DNA from 3 places in the Blautia sp. AM29-29 genome. Region 3 is predicted to be linked to each of the others. Evidence: a T-box and tRNA genes for the amino acid it is inferred to sense, from the RefSeq annotation. Region 3 holds a T-box; the other regions hold tRNA genes.

Region 1 (5,029 bases), on a different contig from region 3:
TCCCCGTCCCTGCCGGATGGCGTGCGGAATCTTCATTTCCTGCGGAACGGTCTGTATCTCGGTGAACTGAAAAAAGACCGTTTCGAGCCGTCACAGCCGTTTGCCGTGACACTCTCCGCGGACAAGTTCAAAGATTACATGAATTTAAAGGCAGATGACGAGCGTACCGAAAAATATCTCCACGGTGAGACAATTTCCGTAGAGCCGGGAGAGACCGTATCGCCGTCGGGCTGGAAGCTGGTCTGCGTCGATGGATTCGGCCTTGGATGGGGCAAATTGGTCAATGGAACCTTGAAAAATAAGTACCCTGTTGGATGGAGAAAGTAGAAAAATCATGCCAGTTTTTGCAGGAAAAACGTCGAAATATTACAAAGTTATTAACAGAAATTAAAAAAGACTTTCATTTCAGACATACTTGTGTTATAATGGCAAAGTACGGCGGGAAAAAAGACCCATTTTCCGCAGTAACTTGGAGTGACAATCAGCAACAGAACGTAATAAGTATGAGGTGTACGACATGAAAAAAAAGAAATTATTCAGCCTGGTTTTGGCCACAGTGCTTACGGCAGCAACTGTTCTGCCATGCTATGGTGCCAGTACAAAGGAGAAAATTTCAAATGCTCAGGCAGAACAGGCTGCCGCACAGTCTCAGCTTGACAGCATACAGAGCAGGATTGACGAACTCAATTCCAAAAAGGGACAATCAGAAGAATATCTTTCCGAACTGAACCAGCAGCTGGACGATCTGCAGAACCGTCTGCAGGAGCTTCAGGATCAGTATGATGCGAAGCAGAACGAACTGGTACAGATTCAGGCAGATCTGGAAGATGCAAAAGCAAAAGAAGAAGAGCAGTACGAGGCGATGAAGCTCCGTATCCAGTATATGTATGAAAATTCTTCCGGAAACGGATACATGGCAATGCTCTTTTCTTCCAAAAGCATTTCAGAGCTGATCAGCCGGGCAGAATACATACAGAAAATTTCCGATTTCGACCGCGATCTTATGCAGGAGTATGAAGACACGGTAGACCAGGTAAAAGAAAAAGAAACACAGGTGCAGGAAGAGCAGGCAGCGATCGTAGAACTGCAGCAGCAGAGCAGCGATCAGCAGGAAGCCATCCAGGAGCTGTACGCAGCAGCTTATCAGGAACTCCGTACCTACTCCGCAGAGCTGGACGATGCAAAATCCAGCGAGAGTGCACTGGTAGATGAAATCAACAGCAAAGCAGATGCAATCAACGACCTGATCCGTCAGGCGAAAGAAGAGGAGATTGCAGCGCAGAAGAAAGCAGAAGAGGAAGCAGCCGCAGCAGCCGCCGCACAGCAGGCTGCCGCAGAAGCTGAGGCCGCCAGAAAACAGGCAGCCGAGGCAGAGGCCGCAAGAGTCGCAGCCGCAGAAGCAGCAAATGCCGCAGCGAAAGCAGATACCGATACAAGCAGCAGCTCCGGAAGCAGTTCTTCGGACAGCAGCGCATCCTCCACGACAACGGAGAGTCCATCCGCGTCAGATACTTCCAGCAGCTCCTCCAGCGGAACATACCTTGGAAGATTTAAACTGACAGGCTATTGCTCCTGTTCCATCTGTACCGGACAGTGGTCCGGCGGATCCACCGCGAGCGGAACCACACCGACCGCAGGAAGAACGATCGCCATGGGCGGTGTACCATTCGGAACGAAACTGATGATCAACGGCCAGGTTTACACGGTAGAAGACCGCGGAACCGCTTACGGCCACGTAGACATCTTCTGCAGCAGCCATTCCGAGGCGCTGAGCTTCGGCGTGCAGTATGCAGATGTATATCAGCTGAGCTGAGAAACAAAGATAAGAGATATGCCGGAACAGAACTTCCGGCATATCTCTTTTTTTGACTTTCTCAGAAACTGTCATTCTAAAAGAACACCAAAAAGGCTGCAAACCCGTGTGAAATGTACCTTTTGAAGCAATAATAAAAAAAATTAAAAAAATTTCAAAAAAGGTGTTGACATTCCTATAGACATCATATATAATAGCTATTGTTGACGGACGAGAGTTCAGAAAACAAATAAAATCGAAGCGTGGCTCAGTTTGGTAGAGCGCTGCGTTCGGGACGCAGAGGTCGTGGGTTCGAATCCCGTCGCTTCGACTGGAATGAAAATGCCGAAAGCCTTGACAATCAAGAGCTTCGGCATTTTTTCGTATGTCAGAAAGAGAACAGGAAACAGTACACGAGGAGGAAATTTTTGTGAAAGCATTATTTTTTGATATTGATGGAACGTTACTGAGTGAGATTACAAAAGAAATTCCGCAGAGCGCGCTCGATGCATTGAAAAAGACAGCGGAAAAAGGAAATCTTACGTTTATTAATACCGGCCGCACCTGGTCGGAGCTGCCCGAGGAGCTGAAAAAGCTTCCGTTTTCCGGATTTCTGTGCGGCTGCGGGACCTATCTGCGCCGGGACGGCGAAATCCTGATGCATCAGACGATTCCGAAAAAGCGCTGTGAGGAAATCCCGGTTATTTTAAAGGAGTGCAGGATCGGCATGATTCTGGAGGGAACGGATAATGTTTATTTTTCGTCGGAGGTATCCCGTTTTCGGGAGGTCGAGCAGACCCGTGCCTATTTCGCTGCTGTCGGAATCGGACTCGCGGAGACAGCGGAGACAAAAGGAATCATTTACGATAAATTTTGTATCGTAACTGATGCACAGTCTGATATAGAACGTATGTACCGTGAATTTGAGCAGGAGTTTGATATCATGGATCGCCGCGGCGGTGTATACGAAATCGTTCCGCACGGCTGCAGCAAAGGAACAGCTGTGGACTATGCGCTGAAACAGTTTCAGCTGGAGAAAGAAGATGCATACGTATTTGGCGACAGCAGCAACGACCTTACCATGTTCCGGTGCGGCGCACACACCATTGCGCTTGGAAAACATGATGAGATTCTGGATCCGTACACAGAGTACGTAACCGATACCGTCGAGCGGGACGGCGTGGCAAAGGCGATGGAGCATTACGGATTGATCTGACAGAAAAAAAGAAAGCGAAGGGGCGCATTTGAAAAGAAATTTTCAGGTGCGCCCCTTTGGTTGCAATTTTCTGAAAAAGGAAACAAGAAAAGCAGCGTCTGAAAAGGTATGTGCATTGCAAAGTAAAAAATTTCATGGTAATATAAAAATGAGTTTTTATGTATATTTGTAATGATACCAGGAGGTGAGCGTTCAGAAGTTCCATGGAAACAGAAAAAAATCAGATAAATAAAAAAAGCCTCAGATACCGTTTTACAGCAGGAACGATCGGAGTAAGTGTCTGGCAGCAGGAATGAATGCTCACTTGGCAAAGCCTATAAAAATTGAAAACATAAAGAGAATTTTGTGTGAATATTGTGTGTAGTGGCTGCAACTTCTCAAATCCGTATACCTGTTTTTCACGTTTTGTAGGATATTATAACGTAAATGTAAAACTGGCAGGGACAGGTTCTCTGTATACAGATAAAAGCAGGATAATGAAGTATAAAACAGAGAGAGGATTTTTATAAAATGGAAAAGTATGAAGACAAAATATATTCTTTAGGTGAGGCTGTAACGGGACAGACACAGGCTATGTCACAGGCCGTACAGAAAACACTGGAAAATAATGGCGGGGTAGGTATAATGACAGGATCTTATGACCAAAACCTGTCTATTTTGTCTGTGAATAATCTGCTGTTGCATAGTACAGGATATACATTCGATACTTTCATGGAACAGACAAAAGGCTCATTGAGAAACTTCTTTTATGACGAGGAAGATAGACTGGAGCGAGACCGTTTTTTGCAGCTTCACGGAACAGGGGAAGCACAGATCCTTACAGCAGACGGTACAGTGAAAAATGTACGGCTTTGTAAAGAGGATGCGACAGATGAGGCGGGCAGACAGATCTGGGTTATGTCCGTACAAGTCAACTGGGATCATGTAAATTTGACACTGCTCAATGAGGCTATCTGTTCCGGCTTCTGGTATTTTGACTGTGACGAAAACAGTGAGATTGTGAATGCAAACTGGAGTCATGAATTCCGAAAAATGCTTGGCTATCATGACACTCTGGACTTTCCGAATAAACTGGAATCCTGGTCAGATCTTCTGCATCCACAGGATAAAGAAAGAGTAATGGTGCAGCTTCAGGCGGCAATTAAGGATAAGACGAACCAGATAAAATACCAGGTAGAGTATCGTATGAGAATGAAGGATAATCAATACCAGTGGTTTCGGGCATCGGCAGAAGTAATACGCCGTCTGGATGGTTCTGCCAGCAGGATTGCCGGGATTTTTATTAATATTGATGCGGAAAAAAAGAGGCCATGCAGGCACAAAAATCTGCTGCTTTCCACCGGGCTTTTACGAAAGCAGACCTGTGTGAGTATTATGTAAATCTGGAAGCGAATACTTTTGATACCTTTAAGGTTGAACCGTCCCTGATGACAGTCTTTGAACAGAGTCATACATGGGATGAACTGATCCGTCATTTTGTGGATTCCTATGTTGTGGAGACAGATAAGAAGGCGGTATCCTCTTTTTACGACCGTGGTTATATTGCAGAAAGGCTGAAGGGTCTGGAAACCGAATTGGCTTTAGAGTGCCGTATCACTCTGAATGGAGAAGAACGATGGGTCCGCAATGTGGTCATACGTGGCGAAATAGAGGATTCAGAATATGCCATGATCTTTCTGCGTGATATCACAGAGACAAAGGTAGAGAGCGCACGGCATCTGCAGATGGCGGCGGATAATGCTTCCATGGAGCAGATAATTCAGAGTATTGTGCGTCTGGTTGACCGCTTTGTTGTCTGTGATCTGGAAAATGACAGATATGAATTCTATAACCTGAATGGACAGATGATATATAAACCTCTGGGATTCTATCATGATTTTCAGATGCAGGTTCTTGAAAAATATAAGACACTGGAACCATTGGAAACTATGGACATCCTGATCGCACCGGAAAATATCCGGAAGAATCTGAAAAGTGAAAATGATATTTATAAGTTTGAGTATTGCAGCCTGGATGAAAAG
Region 2 (5,029 bases), on a different contig from region 3:
TCCGCTCTTTTCGCGGACCTCAAAAACGGGAAGAGAGTGGTGGAAGCGGGAGTGCCGCGAGACGGTTCATCAGCTTTACAATGCACCGTGCGTGTCGCTCTGGGTTCTGTTCAACGAGGGATGGGGACAGTTTGATGCCAGGGAGATGACAGAAATGGTGCGCGCTCTCGATCCGACGCGGCAGATCGACCACGCGAGCGGCTGGTACGATCAGGGAGCGGGGGACATCAAGAGCCTTCACAATTACTTTCGTCCGTTAAAAGTAAAACCGGAGGAGCGCGCGTTTGCTTTTTCTGAATACGGCGGCTATACGTATCCGGTACAGGAGCATCTCTACTCCGAAAAATCGTTCGGCTACCGCACGTACCAGAACCAGACACAGTACCAGAAAGCGATGAATGCACTGGCAGAAAAGATAAGAGAACTCACAGAACAGGGACTTGCCGCAGCAGTCTACACACAGCTTACCGATGTCGAGGAGGAGTCGAACGGCATCCTTACGTATGACCGGAAGGTATGCAAATGGGAACCACAGGAGGCAAAAGATTTTTGCTCAAAAGAATAATTTGGTAAAATTTTTGTTGACAAAGTGAGGATAAGTTGCTAATATATTGGATAAGGCGTTGGAAGTTGTAAGAAATTGCTGAAAATCCGCGGCGCCTGCGGATGGAGGAAAGTTGGTGTTTATGGAACAGAAAAGAACATTATCCCTGCTGGTGGATAATACGCCGGGACTTTTAAGCAGAGTAGCTGGTCTTTTCAGCCGACGCGGATACAATATCGAGACGATCACCGCCGGTGTGACAGCAGACCCGCGATACACAAGAATGACTGTTGTTCTGTACTGCAGTGATGAAATGATTCTGGAGCAGATCAAAAAACAGCTGGCAAAACTTGTCGATGTGCGGGATATCAAAGAGCTGAAGCCGGACGAGAGTGTCAGACGAGAGCTGATGCTGGTCAAAATCCGTGTGAATGAAAATGAACGCCGCAATGTCATCGCCATCTCCGATGTCTTCCGTGGAAGAATCGTGGATGTGGGACAGGAAAGCCTGATTGTAGAGCTGACCGGAAACCAGTCAAAGCTCGAAGGGTTCCTGAATCTGGTACAGGGATACGAAATCCTGGAACTGGCCAGAACAGGAGTGACAGGACTCTCCAGAGGAGCCCACGATGTGCGTTACCTCGATTAACGCAGATCACATTACATACGTTTGCTAGAGGAATGAAATTTTTGTATAGAAAAGTTCATTTCCCTGACAAACAGCAAAAGGCAGAAATGCTTTTCGCTGTATAAATTGGCCGACCTGCCGCCGGTCAAGACATTCTATATATTATGGAGGAAAATAAAATGGCAGCAAGACTTTTTTATCAGGAAGATTGTAATCTCTCTTTACTGGAAGGCAAAAAAATCGCAATTATCGGCTACGGAAGCCAGGGACATGCTCATGCACTGAACCTGAAAGATTCCGGCTGTGATGTTATTATTGGACTTTATGAAGGCAGCAAATCCTGGGCAAAAGCAGAGGCACAGGGATTCAAAGTATACACCGCTGCTGAGGCTGCAAAACAGGCTGATATCATCATGATCCTGATCAACGATGAGAAACAGGCTGCAATGTACAAAAAAGATATCGAGCCAAACCTGGAAGAGGGCAACATGCTGATGTTCGCTCATGGTTTCGCTATCCACTTCGGACAGATCGTACCTCCGAAGAACGTAGATGTAGCTATGATCGCTCCGAAAGCACCTGGCCACACAGTAAGAAGCGAGTATCAGGCTGGCAAAGGAACTCCTTGCCTGGTTGCTGTTGAGCAGGATTACACCGGAAAAGCTCTGGACAGAGCACTGGCTTACGGCCTTGGAATCGGCGGAGCAAGAGCTGGTCTTCTGGAGACAACCTTCAGAACTGAGACCGAAACAGACCTGTTCGGTGAGCAGGCAGTTCTCTGCGGCGGTGTATGCGCCCTGATGCAGGCTGGATTTGAGACTCTGTGCGAGGCTGGATACGACCCAAGAAACGCATACTTCGAGTGCATCCATGAGATGAAACTGATCGTAGACCTGATCTATCAGTCGGGATTCTCCGGAATGAGATACTCCATCTCCAACACAGCCGAGTACGGCGATTACATCACCGGACCGAAGATCATCACAGAAGAAACCAAGAAGACCATGAAGAAGATCCTTTCCGATATCCAGGATGGTACTTTCGCAAAAGACTTCCTTCTGGATATGTCCCCAGCAGGCGGACAGGCTCACTTCCGTGCAATGAGAAGAAAAGCTGCAGAGCATCCGTCAGAGAAAGTCGGAGAAGAAGTCAGAAAACTGTACAGCTGGAGCAACGAGGACAAACTGATCAACAACTAATCGGTTTGCTGTCAAATGATCCATATCGGGAGGCTGCCTTTGCGGGCAGTCTCCTTTTTTCGTTCTATCGTTTTATCATAGAAAAAACACTTCCGCGCCATGCATATCCCCCAATATGATAGGGCGCGGAAGTGTTATCTTTTCTGTATTCGTTTTTTTTATGCCTCCTGACGACAGGCAGGAAAAGCACGGTAGTATTTGATATAAGAACTTAAAATATCAAAAAATTCGGAATTGGTCGGTTTTGTCAGAACCGGATGCACAGAAAGCGAAAAGAGCAGATCACGGTTTCCGCGGGTCCAGCAGACGGAAATAGCGGTGCGGATGTCTCGTTCGACGCAGGAGGACGATACCTGAAACGTTTGCGCGATCTTTGGGTACAGCGTTTTGCTGACCCGAAGGAGATAATCTTCGTCTTCCATGCATAAAGCGATACCATAGGCGAGATAGCGAAATCCGCGGTATTTTGCACCAATTCCTAAAGAGTGTAGTAGAAAGTAAATTTCAGTTTCCATTACGATGTCTCCTTTTATTCAGTTTTTACATAGTCTTTGCAGACGGGCATGCCAGAGGTGAAAGTTTGTATGGCATACGATTTTCCCCTTTCACTTATGATACGTGGAAAACGTCGAAAAATTACATATTCAGAAAGAAAAAGTGACAATATAGTAAAATAAAAGAGAATATGACACGAAATAAAGAAATGAATGTAATGAAACGGGAGAGGGAAAAATAACATTGATTTTTCAGAAGTTCGCTGGTATAATGAAAACATGATTACGGGGTATGGCGTAGCTTGGTAGCGCGCACGGCTGGGGGCCGTGAGGTCGCAGGTTCAAATCCTGTTGCCCCGATCGGTAAGAGTGTCGTTTTACGGCACTTTTTTTCTTACGGACAAAGACGTGTGCGGAAGAAAAATGAATTGCGCAGAAAAAACAGGGAGGAAGTTATGGGGAAAGTAACGATACAGAGTATGGCAAAGGAGCTGGGATTGTCCCGGAATACGGTTGCCATGGCATTAAAGGATGATCCGAAGGTAGCTCCGGTGACGCGGGAGAGAGTTCTTCGGATGGCGAAAAGAAATGGCTATCTGGGCGAAAATGTATATGTGGAAGAAGTTCGGGCACCGCAGGAGAAGCATTACAATATTATGGTTCTGCGTACGCGGGATGCCGCTGTTTATTGGGACCGTGTCGTGAGCGGCATCTCCGAGGAGGCGAGCCTCAATAACTGTCAGACGCGCGTTGCGGTCGTGACGGAGCGGGAGGAGGAGAACGGCATTCTGCCGCTCGGCCTGAATGAAAATATCGATGCGATCTTCTGCATTAAAATGCTGCCGCCGGAATATATGCAGAAACTGGTAAATCTGGGATACCGCATTTTTCAGCTCGACCATTACTGCGGTATCGAACAGCGGCCGATGGGCGATATCGTGCGTGTGGACGGTGTGCAGCCGGTGAGTCTTCTGACGTCCCATCTGATCGGGCAGGGCATGACGCGGATCGGTTTCCTAAGTGAGCACAGCAGCACGTATGAGTCGATGCATGACCGGTATGTCGGTTTCCTTGCAGCGATGGAACAGGCGGGCATTCCGCTCGAGGAGGAGCTTGTGCGCCCCAATATGGAGAGCGATCATTTTTATTACCCGGAAAATTTTGACAAGATTGTGGCGAGCTACGATACACTGCCGGAAGCGATTGTCTGCGGCAACGATATGATCGCCAAAAGACTGACAGAATCCTTCCGGAAAATCGGCGTGCGCGTGCCGGAGGATGTGGCACTGACCGGATTTGATGATGATGAGGACCGGATGCTGTATCCGTTCTTCTCAACCGTTCATGTCGATACGAAGTGGCTTGGCCGCCGTATGGTGCATGAATTTTTATGGCGGGAGGAGCACCCGGAAGCGCCGAAAGAGCGGATTCTCGTTTCGGGGGAGGTTGTGGTGCGCCGTTCCTCGTGCAAGCGTCAGGGATAGAAAGAAATAGAAAAAACAGGAAAAAGTGAACAAAGAAAGAAAGCCAGGGACGCCCCGGTGGACGAGAAGAAAAACCGTCTGCCGGGGCGTTTCCGGCTCCCTTTTTGCAATGATTCAAATTCGTGCATAAATGCCATGTAGAAAAACACTAATTAGTAATGCAAAATGGTGCATTTAAGGAAAACTAAACTGAACAAAAACGCAAGAATAAAAACCTTGTTAATATCACACATTAAAAAATAATGGTGCAAAATAATGCATTATATCGCCGGAAGGAAAGGAGAGAGCGAAATGCAGAAATGGATGGAGGACCGCTGCAACCTGGATATCGATATCATTGCACTGCCGGGCTGGTCGGATGCAACATCCAAAATTTCCCTTCTGATGGGCGATGAGACACAGCGACCGGACATCATCTGGTGGTGGAACATGGAAGCTGACTATACGAAATGGGTAGACGCAGGCCTTCTGGTGGATGTTTCTCCGTATATGAAGAAATACACCAACATGGTTGACTACTACAACAGCGTAGATCCTGGCGTTATGTTCTATGCATCCGGAGACAACGGAATTTACCGTATCCCGGGCGACGTTGCAGAGCCGGCATGTGAGACTCTGTGGATCTGGAAAGACTGGCTGGACAACTTAGGACTGGCTGTTCCGACTACACTGGATGAACT
Region 3 (5,029 bases):
TTCACGGTCTTTTTGCCGCATTTCGGGCAGATGCCGCCCTCCTGGATTTTTGCAAAATCGTGATACTCGGCATTCGGAACGTCGCGCTCCATGTCGAGTCCTTTGTAATGATGCTCTGCCTCGTTGGCTCCGCAGGAAAGGTTATTTCTTCCCTCGAGGGATTTATCGTAGAGAACAACGGCATCTCCGTTCACCTTCAGGTTCACAGGTCCGATATAGCCTGCGTTCAGTCCGCATTCTTCGGTGATCACGGCTGCGTGAACCTGCTCGCCGAGGAAGTTGACCAGCTTCGTCTCGTTGACTTCGAGATCGCCGCGGATGAAAAGGACAACGTATTTATCATCAACATTCTGCTGATAAACAACGGCTTTGCAGGAGTTCTTTGTCTCGTCTCCGAAGAAATTGCAGACGTCTTCAATGGTGTGGACGTTCGGTGTATAAACCTTTTCGAGTGCAGCGGATTCTGCATCTCTTGCGATGTCGGAAATGTTCTCAGCTGCCTCCATGTTGGCTCTGTAATCGCAGGAATCACACAGAACGATGGAATCCTCTCCGACCGGAGTCAGAAGCATGAACTCGTGGGAGATATTTCCGCCCATCATACCGGAATCGGATTTGACAGATACCACCTCCGGCACGCCGACACGCTCGAAGATGCGCTCGTATGCTGCGTGGCATTTCTCGTAATACTGCTCCAGATCTTCCTGGCTGGTATGGAAGGAGTAAGCATCCTTCATCGTAAACTCACGCACACGGATCAGTCCGGCTCTCGGACGGGCCTCATCACGGAATTTTGTCTGGATCTGATAGATCATAAACGGATATTTGGTGTAGCTCTGTGCATACTCGCGTACAAGGTGTACGGCTGCCTCCTCGTGGGTCATGCCGAGTACCATTTTGGCATTGTTGCGGTCGGTGAAGCGCAGCAGCTCATCGCCGATGCTATCGTAACGGCCGGACTCATCCCACAGAGAAGCAGGCATGACAACCGGAAACTGCACCTCCTGGCCGTCGATTTTGTCCATCTCCTCGCGCAGGATCTGCTCGATTTTGCGCACAATGCGGCGCAGCGGCAGATAGGAAGAATAGATTCCGTTTGCCATATATTTGATGTATCCGCCTTTTACCATAATAGCATGGCTGTCGATGACACAGTCAGCAGGTCTTTCTTTGAAGCGCTCTCCTACTAATTTTTCAAGTTTCATTTTCTGATTTCCTCCTTATTCTTTGGGTTTTCAACATCTGAAATCTTCCAGACGCGAGAACATTCCAGCCTGTCCGATTTTAAGCTTTTATACAACATTTTACGCATCTAACTCATCACTGAAGTAACGAGTTAGATGCTTCGTTTTCAAACAGAAAAAAGCCCTAAACCGCAAGCTGCAGTTTAGGGCGAATTTTTTTATCCGCGGTACCACCTAAATTCAGGAAAACTCCTGCACTCTGACACAAAGCATTTGTACCCCACGATTTTTGTATTTTGTAATACGCGTGATCTCTGCTCTCTGTACCTTCTCTGTAACGGGAGATCCCGGTGCAGCCTACGAAATAAATTTTTCCTGATGGATTTTCTTCTCTTCGGTGCACAGCTCCAAGACCGGTTCACGATAGATTCTGCAAAAAGCTTTCACCTGCCGCTTTCTCTCTGAATGCGCTCTGTCGCTACTGTTTCTTTTCGTCGCTTTTTCACTGCACTGATTGTAGCAGAAACCGGAAAAGAATGCAAGCCCGTTCCTTCTGCTTTTTCTGCATAAACGCCCGCCCAGGTTACAGGCCTTCCCGATACATTCTGCTGATTGCCGCCTGGGCTTCCTCAGACTGTTTTTTCTCAATCCATGCTTTGCGGTCACTCAGGATAGCCAGCATCTCATCGACAACGTCCTCGGCGCGCGGGCTTGTGACGCGGTAGAGATAGCCGAGCATCCGCGTGGCGGTAAAATCGGTGTTCATCTGGCGGTATGCAATTTCCCGGCAGAAGTCGTCCGGGTAACCGTTGTGTTTTAACGCACGGTACAATTCGTCATTTCTCGTTTCTGGCATTGCCTGTCTCCCTTTTTCCTTTAAACATTTACGTTTCCGCTGTTCAGACCTTCCGTCTTTTCCTCAAGTGGCAGCCAGTCCAGTGCCTTTTTGATCCACTCATCCCAGAAATCCCATTCATGGCCACCCTTGCTCTCATAGTAGACAATGTCCATGCCGCTCTCTTCCATCCGTTTATGGTAGAGACGGTTTACTTCCAGAAGTCCGTCCTCTGTTCCGCACGCCTGGAATACGGTCGGCACATTGACAGACGGATCTTTTTTCCGTGCTTCCTTTAACTGCTCGATAAGAACAGCCGGGTTTTTGTCACTCTTTGCTGCTTCGACCAGATTTCCGAAATAACCTTCTTCATGTGCAAAGCTGTCCGCTCTGCTCTCTTCCGGATTTTCCAGCACATGAAGTGCACCGGACAGGCAGATCACAGCCCCGAAGGTATCGTGATATTTCAGGCCATTTCTGAGTGCGCCAAAACCACCCATGGAAAGGCCTCCGATAAAGGTGTCTTCTCTTTTTCTGGACAGCGGAAACATTTTTCTTGTAATCTCAACCAGTTCTTCTCCGATAAACTGTCCGTGCATGGCACCGATGGACGGCTGATCCACATAAAACGCATTCTCGCCGGCCGGCATGACAACGGCAAGGTTTTTCTCCTCTGCCCATCTTTGGATTCTGGTTCCATGAACCCAGTCTGTCTCATTCCCAAAAATGCCATGCAGCAAATACAGCGTTTTAAACGGTTTTTCCTCGCGCTCCGGCTGCCCAAAGGTAAATTTGTCGACCGGCAGAATAACCTGCAGCGGTACGGTGCGCATTAAAGTTTTTGACATGAAGCTTACCTGAATAAATGCCATAATAAAAATCCCCCTGTGGATATATATTTTTCTTTATTTTACGCCTTATTTCCGCATTTCGTCAATGTGGAGTTTTGCGTTCCTCCGGTTCCGGCTTGCACCCCGAAGCAATTCACGATATAATCATGTTTATAGCAATCCCAGAAAATAATGCAAAAAATTCAGCACTGCAGAACGTGAATTACTGCGTCACGGATTTTCGTCGTACCCCGGTACGCCTTCAAATCCGTTCCTTGTAATTCGCGCCCTGCAGCACTGTCTTTTTTGCGTTATTTTCTGGTCTTGCTATAGTTTGAATTTTTTCTGTGACAAGATAAGGAGATTTTCTATTATGATAAAGTTGATTGCAACCGATGTCGATGGAACGCTCGTCAAAGACGGCACACTTCTGATCGACCCGGAATATATGACTGTTGTTTCCAGGCTTGTCGACCAGGGCATCCATTTTGTTGTCTGTTCTGGCCGCCAGTTTTCCAGTGAACAGAAGCTTTTCGCCCCGATCAAGGACCGCCTGCTCTACATCTCCGATGGCGGAACTGTCGTGCGCACACCGGAAAAGATTCTGAAAACATATCCGATGGAAACGGCACTCTGGAAATCCATGTGCCGCATGGTACACGACGAACTTCCGTCCTGCGACTGCTTTGCCGCCACCCCGGACTACTGCCTCGCCGAAGATGCCGGAAGCCGCATGTTTCACTGGCTCCGCGACTCCTACGGCTTCGATGTCCGCGAAGTACCGGATCTGTCGAAGGTAGAAAACGAGGACATTATCAAATTCACGATCTACCATCCAACCTCCTGTGAAGAGCTTTGCTCCCCAAATTTCATCCCGGCGTGGAAACATCAGGCAAAACTCGCTGTCGCCGGTAAGGAATGGTTGGACTGCAACGCCCGCGGCGTCAGCAAATGGACCGGTCTCTCATTTCTGATGAACTACTTTGGCCTTACCCCAGACGAAGTCTGCTGCTTCGGCGACAACCTGAACGACATCGAGATGCTTCAGAACGCCGGCGAAAGCTACGCCGTCTCCAACGCCCGAGCGGAAGTCATCGCCTCGGCAAAACACACCTGCCCGCCGTACTGGGAGAACGGGGTGCTGCAGGTTCTGAAAACGTTTTTGAAGGAAACGACAAACCCGTTTTGAATCAAAAAATCCAGGCATCCTATACGGATGTCTGGATTTTTAATTCTCTGTTCCTTTACAGTACCCCATGCGGCGCAATGCCGATAGCAAATTCAACAGCGATCGCCACAATGACTACCAGCAGCGAAATAATAAATCCGTGCAGCATCGGCTTTGCGCCGGAGCGGCAGAGGGATTTGAAATCGGTGTTCAGACCGATGGCCGCAAGGGCGGCTACCATCAGAAATTTGCTGATGGTTTTTAATGCGGCTGCTGTGCCTGCCGGGATAAGACCTAAGGAGGTCAGTGCTGACATGGCGAGAAAGCCTAAGATAAACCATGGAAAAATGGATTTGATGCTTACCTTTACGGCGGTTCCTTCTGCTGCCTGTGCCTTTCGTTTCAGATGTACGTTGATGGCGGCGAATGCCAGGACGGCTGGAATGATGGCAAGGGTCCGCGTCAGTTTTACCATGGTTGCGAAATCACCGGCAGCCTCGCTGAATGCGTAACCGGTGGCAACGACGCTTGAGGTATCGTTGACCGCAGTTCCGGCCCAGAGGCCAAACGCGGCATCTGAAAGGCCCATCCAGTGACCGAGGATCGGGAATACGACGATCATGACCGTATCAAATAAAAACGTTGCGGAGAGGCCATAGGCAATGTCCATATCGGTCGCCTCGATGACCGGCGCGATTGCCGCGATCGCGGAACCGCCGCAGATACCCGTGCCGGCGTTGATGAGGCTGCTCGTCTTCCAGTTCAGTCCCATTGCTTTTCCGATCAGCGCGCCAAGGCCGAAGCACGTTGCCAGGGTAAATACCATAACCGTCAGGGAAAATCTTCCGACCGTCAGTACCGTGCGGATATTCAGGCTCGCTCCGAGCAGAATAATCGCAAATTTCAGGATCTTCTTCGATGTAAATTTAATTCCCGGCGCCGTCACGCTGTTCGGCTTGTAAAAGGCATTCACAATCATACCGATAAACATGGCGATGACCGACGCTCCGAT

Evidence for each region. The T-box of region 3 lies ahead of DW769_RS05315 (proline--tRNA ligase). A T-box ahead of a tRNA ligase gene usually reads a tRNA of that ligase, here a tRNA-Pro.
Region 1: it has a tRNA-Pro gene. The T-box ahead of DW769_RS05315 (proline--tRNA ligase) is inferred to sense a tRNA for this amino acid. The anticodon was not compared.
Region 2: it has a tRNA-Pro gene. The T-box ahead of DW769_RS05315 (proline--tRNA ligase) is inferred to sense a tRNA for this amino acid. The anticodon was not compared.

Annotation. Positions count from the first base shown of each region.
Region 1 is NZ_QUJD01000018.1:39,097-44,125, forward strand. It holds gene DW769_RS12945 (RsmF rRNA methyltransferase first C-terminal domain-containing protein) at 1-327, shown strand, start outside; gene DW769_RS12950 (PcsB-like coiled-coil domain-containing protein) at 518-1,813, shown strand; tRNA gene DW769_RS12955 (tRNA-Pro) at 2,050-2,123, shown strand; gene DW769_RS12960 (Cof-type HAD-IIB family hydrolase) at 2,223-3,008, shown strand; partial or broken gene DW769_RS12970 (response regulator) at 3,519-5,029, shown strand, end outside.
Region 2 is NZ_QUJD01000001.1:115,941-120,969, reverse strand. It holds gene DW769_RS00565 (glycoside hydrolase family 2 protein) at 1-565, shown strand, start outside; gene ilvN (acetolactate synthase small subunit) at 687-1,193, shown strand; gene ilvC (ketol-acid reductoisomerase) at 1,352-2,371, shown strand; gene DW769_RS00550 (sporulation initiation factor Spo0A C-terminal domain-containing protein) at 2,530-2,886, opposite strand; tRNA gene DW769_RS00545 (tRNA-Pro) at 3,152-3,225, shown strand; gene DW769_RS00540 (LacI family DNA-binding transcriptional regulator) at 3,321-4,349, shown strand; gene DW769_RS00535 (extracellular solute-binding protein) at 4,641-5,029, shown strand, end outside.
Region 3 is NZ_QUJD01000005.1:148,245-153,273, reverse strand. It holds gene DW769_RS05315 (proline--tRNA ligase) at 1-1,205, opposite strand, end outside; T-box leader at 1,386-1,688, opposite strand; gene DW769_RS05310 (hypothetical protein) at 1,768-2,040, opposite strand; gene DW769_RS05305 (alpha/beta hydrolase) at 2,061-2,891, opposite strand; gene DW769_RS05300 (Cof-type HAD-IIB family hydrolase) at 3,223-4,038, shown strand; gene DW769_RS05295 (YeiH family protein) at 4,094-5,029, opposite strand, start outside.